2 linked regions of the Nordella sp. HKS 07 genome follow. The protein of the gene in region 1 interacts with the protein of each later gene in a pairwise test. Links are inferred from orthologs where the notes say so. Each region holds a gene or a part of one and is shown on either strand. Other genes may lie near its edges.

The links.
Region 2: the proteins of G5V57_RS19020 (region 1) and G5V57_RS25395 interact in binary tests that used the Escherichia coli proteins (3 or more experiments, as listed by UniProt). The link is inferred for Nordella sp. HKS 07 from one-to-one orthologs.

Annotation. Positions count from the first base shown.
Region 1 is NZ_CP049258.1:4,026,346-4,029,515, forward strand. The notes cover bases 274-3,125. They hold G5V57_RS19020 (SufE family protein), read right to left. Parts: upstream 2,006-3,125; coding sequence 1,541-2,005; downstream 274-1,540. Other genes in these bases: G5V57_RS19005 (MucR family transcriptional regulator), read left to right, coding at 274-330; G5V57_RS19010 (PAS domain-containing protein), read left to right, coding at 471-983; G5V57_RS19015 (BA14K family protein), read left to right, coding at 994-1,473; G5V57_RS19025 (DUF488 family protein), read right to left, coding at 2,127-2,753; G5V57_RS19030 (DUF5330 domain-containing protein), read right to left, coding at 2,796-3,125. Also shown: more of G5V57_RS19005, read left to right, coding at 1-273; more of G5V57_RS19030, read right to left, coding at 3,126-3,170. UniProt on the Escherichia coli protein: Participates in cysteine desulfuration mediated by SufS. Cysteine desulfuration mobilizes sulfur from L-cysteine to yield L-alanine and constitutes an essential step in sulfur metabolism for biosynthesis of a variety of sulfur-containing biomolecules.
Region 2 is NZ_CP049258.1:5,412,580-5,415,896, forward strand. What follows is about bases 19-3,017. They hold G5V57_RS25395 (cysteine desulfurase), read left to right. Parts: upstream 19-895; coding sequence 896-2,140; downstream 2,141-3,017. Other genes in these bases: sufD (Fe-S cluster assembly protein SufD), read left to right, coding at 19-899; G5V57_RS25400 (SUF system Fe-S cluster assembly protein), read left to right, coding at 2,137-2,520; sufA (Fe-S cluster assembly scaffold SufA), read left to right, coding at 2,530-2,907; G5V57_RS25410 (TfoX/Sxy family protein), read left to right, coding at 3,008-3,017. In the rest of the region: more of sufD, read left to right, coding at 1-18; more of G5V57_RS25410, read left to right, coding at 3,018-3,317. UniProt on the Escherichia coli protein: Cysteine desulfurases mobilize the sulfur from L-cysteine to yield L-alanine, an essential step in sulfur metabolism for biosynthesis of a variety of sulfur-containing biomolecules.

The sequences.
Region 1 (3,170 bases):
CCGAAGCTCATTTCGAGCGTCTATCAATCCCTCGCCGCTGCCACGAATGGGGCAGCGGAGCCGAAGCCCGCCCAGGCGGCCGAATTGAAGCCCGCCGTTCCCGTGCGCAAGTCGATCACGCCGGACTACGTCATTTGCCTTGAGGACGGAAAGAAATTCAAGTCGCTCAAACGACATTTGCGGACGCACTACGATCTGTCTCCCGAGCAATACCGCGAGAAATGGGGGCTGCCGGCCGACTATCCGATGGTGGCGCCGAACTATGCCGAAGCGCGTTCGAGCCTCGCCAAGAAGATCGGACTTGGACAGAACCGCACCGATCGGCGCTGACCGAGGGGATTGAGCCTTAGGGGCGTTTCACACGGCACATTTGGGTCGGGTTCCGCATTTGGACTCTTGCGGCGCAACCCCTGTGGATTCATAAGTCAAGGGGCGCCGCGAGGGCGATTCGGGGCAATGGATTCGAGGATATGGTGAAGGGACAGGGAAATGCGGCCTTCAAGGCGCAGTTGATCATCCCCGAACATCGCCAGCTCTATGAATATTGGCTCTTGAAGGCGGCAGGCCGCCCGATGCCCGACAAGCGCGATATCAGTCCCGCTCACATTCCGCGGCTTTTGCCCAATATCAGCCTGATCGAGGTGGAGATGCCGGGCGAGCGCTACCGTGTCCGCCTCGCCGGAACCAGGCTGCGCGACGTGCATGATTGCGAAACCACCGGTCTCTATCTCGACGAACTCGATTGGGGCGACAAGCGGGATTATTGGCTCGCCGCCTATCATCGCATCGCCGAGGAAGGAAAGCCGGCGCAGGGCGTCGTCCGTGGGCCACGGACCCAGAAGGAGCATCTCGTCCAGTTCTGGCTCAAATTGCCCTTGACGCATGGGGGCGATCGGGTCGGCATGATCCTGTGCTACGACGCTTTCCTGCCGGGATCGGAAGTCATCGAGACGATAGAAGAGAAGCTGGCCGCGGCGCGCTGATCTCCTCAATATGAACAAGATCACGGCGCTGGATCGGACCATGCGATATGCCCCGTCATTCCTGGCTCTGCCGCTGCTTGTCGCCGGTTTCTTAGTCGGTTTCTTCGCCGGCACAGCGGCTGCGCAAGCCGATTCCTGCCGTTTTACCACTTGTGGCGCGCAAGAGCGCATGTTTGGCACTAGGCCACTCTATAACAACGACCCCGGCAATCGTGGCGGTCGCAGCTGGAACGACATCTACAATCAGCGCAACCAGCCGCGCTTCAAGCCGGGCGTGAAGGCCGAGCCTTTCGACATGGGCTCGCCGATCGATCCGACGAGGCCGCTGGCGAAGGGCAACAAGACCGACCCTTTCAGGACCAACGATCCGCAGGCCCGCAACGAACATATGCGCTGGTGTCGGCAGCATTACCGCTCTTATGTCGGCGCCTCGGACACCTACACGACCTTTGACGGGCGCACCCTCTTTTGCAACAGTCCTTACGACTGATCAGCGCGCGCGCTGGAGCATCGAACCGAAAAGTGCGAAGCGGTTTTCGGATACTCCGATGCGCAAATCAAAGAGTTAGAGCGCCGGACCGATTCGATGTGAGCGTCTGGCGCTCTAATGCCGCCTGGGCGTCCGACTTGATGCGCGCCACCATCGAAGCCACCCCATTCGAGCGCTGCGGCGTCAGATGCTCGCGCAGATCGAGTTCGTCGAGGAGGGTGCCCGCGTCATTGGCGAGGATCTCGGAGGCGGGCCGATCCGAGAACAGGCGGAAGATGATGGCGATGAGGCCCTTGACGATCAGGGCGTCGCTGTCGCCGGTGAAGGACAGGCGCGGCTCGCTGCCGTTCGTCTCTTCATGTGCCGCGATCCATACCTGACTGGCGCAGCCCTGCACCTTGTTGGCCGGGATGCGATCCGTCTCGGCGAGCGTCGGCAGCGCGCGGCCGAGTTCGATTACATAACGATAGCGGTCTTCCCACTCATCGATGAGAGAAAAATCTTCCTTTAGGGCTTCTATCGTTTCCTGCATGAATCTCTGCCTTGACCCCGCTTCAGATAGGCGTTTGGCGGAGCGATCTCAAGCGGTGGTGACAAAGTCGCCGGCAGGTCGACCTGGCTACGGCGACCGGGACCGCTCGCCCGTCGGAGCGTCAAGCTCGGAACTGATCGTTCTTGCCGGCCTGAGCGGGCCTCTCTGAGAAGGCGGCCCTTCGCGCTTTGTCGCGATACGCCTGGGCGATACGGTCCTCGTACGCTGTGAACAGATCCCTGTGGGATCGGTGAGCCATGGCAAGCAGCAACTGCTCGATATCGTCCTGTCCGATAGTCTCACCCGAACCCAGTATGTGCCTGACGCTGACGCCTTTTTCCTTCAGCGCACGCCCGATCAACAGGCAGCGATGGCAATCGAGCGGATCGCGCTCGGCGCACATCAGGGCAATTCGATGGGTGCGGGAGCCCTCGATGACACGATCGAGGCCATGGGTGAAGCTTTCGATCTGCGCCATCTTCTCGTAGTCGGCCACACCATCGCTGAAGAGCTCGGGCGTTTTAGGGCGGCCGCCAAGCTCGTCACCGAGATAGACATAGGCGATTTTCTCGGCGGCGAGCGCCTGCTTCAGCGCCTCACGGTTGAATTGGGGAACATGTCTGGAGAAGGGAACGCTGCGCACATCGGCCATAGCCGTAACGCCCGCCTGGCGCAGAAGCTGAATGAAGCTCTCGACCGATTGCGTGGAGTGGCCGATCGTCAGCACTTCCACCGTCTTGTCCATCATGGCCCCAGCATAGGGAGTGGCGGAGTGGGCCGCCAGCGCCGATCAACCTTGCGTGGCAGGGGGCCGCCATTCAGGGATCAGATCCTCGAGCTCGAGCGTATTCTGGCCGGGCCTCGCGCGGTCGCCTGACGCGGTGGTGACGCCGCTTTCGCCCGGCTCGGCCGCAAGCGACGGCGAGGTGCCGTTCGGCTCGCTCGCCCATTCATAGAGGAGCTCGACGCCGTATTTAGCCTTGCCCTCGAGCTTTACGGCAACGTAATGCGCGGTGTCGCAGACAGTAGCCTGGCGGCTGCAGAAGTCGCGCATGTCGGCGACCGCCGACATGGCGGCAGCAATAAAGTGCGTCGCCGGCGGGTCGACGTCGGCCGCGGCGTTCATGCGCTCTTCGGGCGGTGAGGGCAGGAAGACCACCGCCGC
Region 2 (3,317 bases), 1.4 Mb from region 1 along the record:
CCGACAGCGAGCCGGTCCTCGACATGAACCTCGCCTTCGCCACGGCGGGCGTCGAGATAGAGATCACCACCAATATTGATGCCCCGGTCGAGATCGTCCATGTCGCGACCGATGCCGAGGCGCGCACCATTGCCACCCGCAACAAGGTCAAGGTGGCGGATGGCGCCTCCGCGACCTTGTTCGAGACGCATATCGGCGAGGGCGATTACCTGTCCAACAGCGTGATCGATATCGTGCTGGGCGCCGGGGCCAAGCTCGACCGGGTCAAGCTCGAGATCGAGTCCCGTTCGGCCATCCATCTCGCCCATGCGCTGATCACGATCGGCGCCAATACCGTCCTGCGTGACTTCACCCTGACCTCGGGCGCCCGCGTCAACCGGCAGAACGGCACTTTGGAGTTCAAGGGCGAGCGCGCGGATGCGAAGATTGCCGGCTCCTATCTGCTGGCCGGCAAGCAGCATGCCGATACGCGTCTCGTCATCGATCATCAGGTGCCGAAATGCACCAGCCGCGAATTGTTCAAATGCGTGATGGACGAGAATGCGCGCGGCATCTTCCAGGGCAAGGCCATCGTCCGGCCCGATGCGCAGAAAACCGATGGCAAGCAGTCCTCGCATGCGCTGCTTTTGTCGGAGACGGCCGAGTTCGACGCCAAACCCGAGCTCGAGATCTATGCCGATGACGTGGCTTGCGGCCATGGCGCCACCAGCGGCGACATCGACCACAATCACCTGTTCTATCTCCAGTCGCGCGGCATTCCGGAGGCCGAGGCCAAATCGATGCTGATTGGCGCTTTCGTCGGCGAGGCTTTCGACACGATCGGTCATGACGGCGTGCGCGACGTGCTGACACGCTTCGCCGAGAGCTGGCTGGTCAATCACAAGGAAGACGCAAGGTGACCGCTCAGCAGAAGATCCGCCCGGCCTATGACGTCGAGATCCTGCGCCGCGACTTCCCCATCCTCGCGCGCGAGGTCTATGGCAAGCCGCTGGTCTATCTGGACAATGCCGCCTCCGCCCAGAAGCCCAGGGTGGTGCTCGACCGCGTGATGCAGGCGATGTCGGAAGACTACGCCAATGTGCATCGCGGCCTTCATTATCTCTCCAACACCTCGACGCAGGCCTTCGAGGACGCGCGTGAAAGTGTCCGCCGCTTCCTCAATGCGCCGTCCAAGGACCAGCTCATCTTCACGCGCAACGCCACCGAGGCGATCAATCTGGTGGCGCAGTCCTTCGGCGGCATGGTGATCGGGGAGGGTGACGAGATCGTGCTCTCGATCCTGGAGCACCATTCCAATATTGTGCCCTGGCATTTCCATCGCGAAAGACGGGGCGCCGTCCTCAAATGGGCGCCGGTCGACGATGACGGTAATTTCCTCATCGAGGAATTCGCGAAGCTCCTCACTTCGCGCACCAAGATGGTCGCCATCACCCATATGTCGAATGCGCTCGGCACCATCGTGCCGATCAAAGAGGTCATACGCCTCGCCCATGAAAAGGGCATTCCGGTGCTGGTCGACGGCAGCCAGTCGGCCGTGCACATGCCGGTCGATGTGCAGGATCTCGACGCCGATTTCTATGTCATCACAGGCCATAAGACCTATGGCCCCTCAGGCATCGGCGTCCTCTACGGCAAGATGGAGCATCTGCGCCGCATGCCGCCCTATCAGGGCGGTGGCGAGATGATCGGCGAGGTGTCGCTCGACCGCATCACCTACGCCGAACCGCCGCATCGCTTCGAGGCGGGCACACCGGCCATCGTCGAGGCGATCGGGCTCGGGGCCGCCCTCGACTACATGAAGGGCGTCGGCCTCGAGGCCATTGCCGCCCATGAGGCGGATCTGCGCGACTATGCGACGGCAAGGCTCTCCGAGATCAATTCGCTCAGGATCTTCGGGCGGGCGCGTGAGAAGGGGGCAATCGTCTCCTTCAACATGGATGGGGCGCATGCGCATGACATATCGACGGTGATCGACCGCGCCGGCGTGGCGGTCAGGGCCGGCACCCATTGCACCCAGCCGCTGCTCGCCCGCTTCGGTGTCACAGCTACCTGCCGCGCGTCCTTCGCCATGTACAACACCCGGGCGGAAGTTGATAAACTGGCGGAAGCGCTTATCTCTGCGCAGAGGATATTTCTTTGACCGAAGCTCAGGACCATATCGTCAGCCCCGAGACCCCGCCCGCGGCACCGGCTTCGGCCATCCCGCCGGAGGAAATCGCGCGCCTGACCGACGACATCACGGCCGCCCTCAAGACGGTCTATGATCCTGAAATTCCTGTTGATATTTACGAGCTGGGGCTCATCTACAAGGTCGATATCGAGGACGACCGGCAGGTGAGCATCGAGATGACGCTGACGGCACCCGGTTGTCCGGTCGCCGGCGACATGCCGGGTTGGGTCGAGAACGCGGTCGGCGCGGTTCCCGGCGTCTCGGGCGTGAAAGTTAACCTGGTGTTCGATCCTCCGTGGGATCATTCCCGCATGTCGGATGAAGCGCGCGTTGCGCTCAATATGTGGTAGGCTCGCTCGATGGCTATGTCCCGTCCCCGTCCCAAAGTGATGACGCTCACCGATGCCGCGGCTGAGCGCGTGAAGGCCATTATGGCCAAGGCGTCGAAGCCGGTGCTGGCTCTCAGGGTCGGCGTCAAGAATGGCGGCTGCGCCGGCATGGAATACACGATGGAATGGGCCGAGCAGCAGAAGCCGCTCGATGAGGTTGTCGAGGACAATGGCGTCAAGGTCTTCATCGACCCCAAGGCCGTCCTGTTCCTTCTAGGAACCCAGATGGATTACAAAGAATCGACGCTGAAATCGGGCTTCGTCTTCAACAATCCCAACCAGACCTCGGCCTGTGGCTGCGGTGAATCGGTGGTGCTGAAGCAGGCCGAGGCCGCGCCCGCCACATAAAGTGTGAAGGCGCCAGAATGAGTCGCCTCAATGCTGTGTGCTTTTGTTTGCGCATGATCTTTTCGGAAAACCGGTATCCACTTTTCCGGATCACGCGCTAATGCCGGCGAGCGCCGAGTTTCTCGCCTTCATCAAGGAACAGCTTGCCGATTTCGGTCCGGTGTCGGTGCGCCGCATGTTCGGCGGCGCCGGTATCTTCCGGGACGGGCTGATGTTCGCTCTCGTCGCCGACGAGATGCTCTATCTCAAGGCCGACGCTATCTCGCAAGGCGACTTCGAGGCACTCGCTCTGCCGCCTTTCAGCTACGACAGCAAGGGGGGCAAGCGAACGGTGATGGCCTATTGGCGCGCCCCCGAGGCTTGTCTCGATGATCGCGATGAGATGACGGAATGGGCGGGGAAGGCCTATG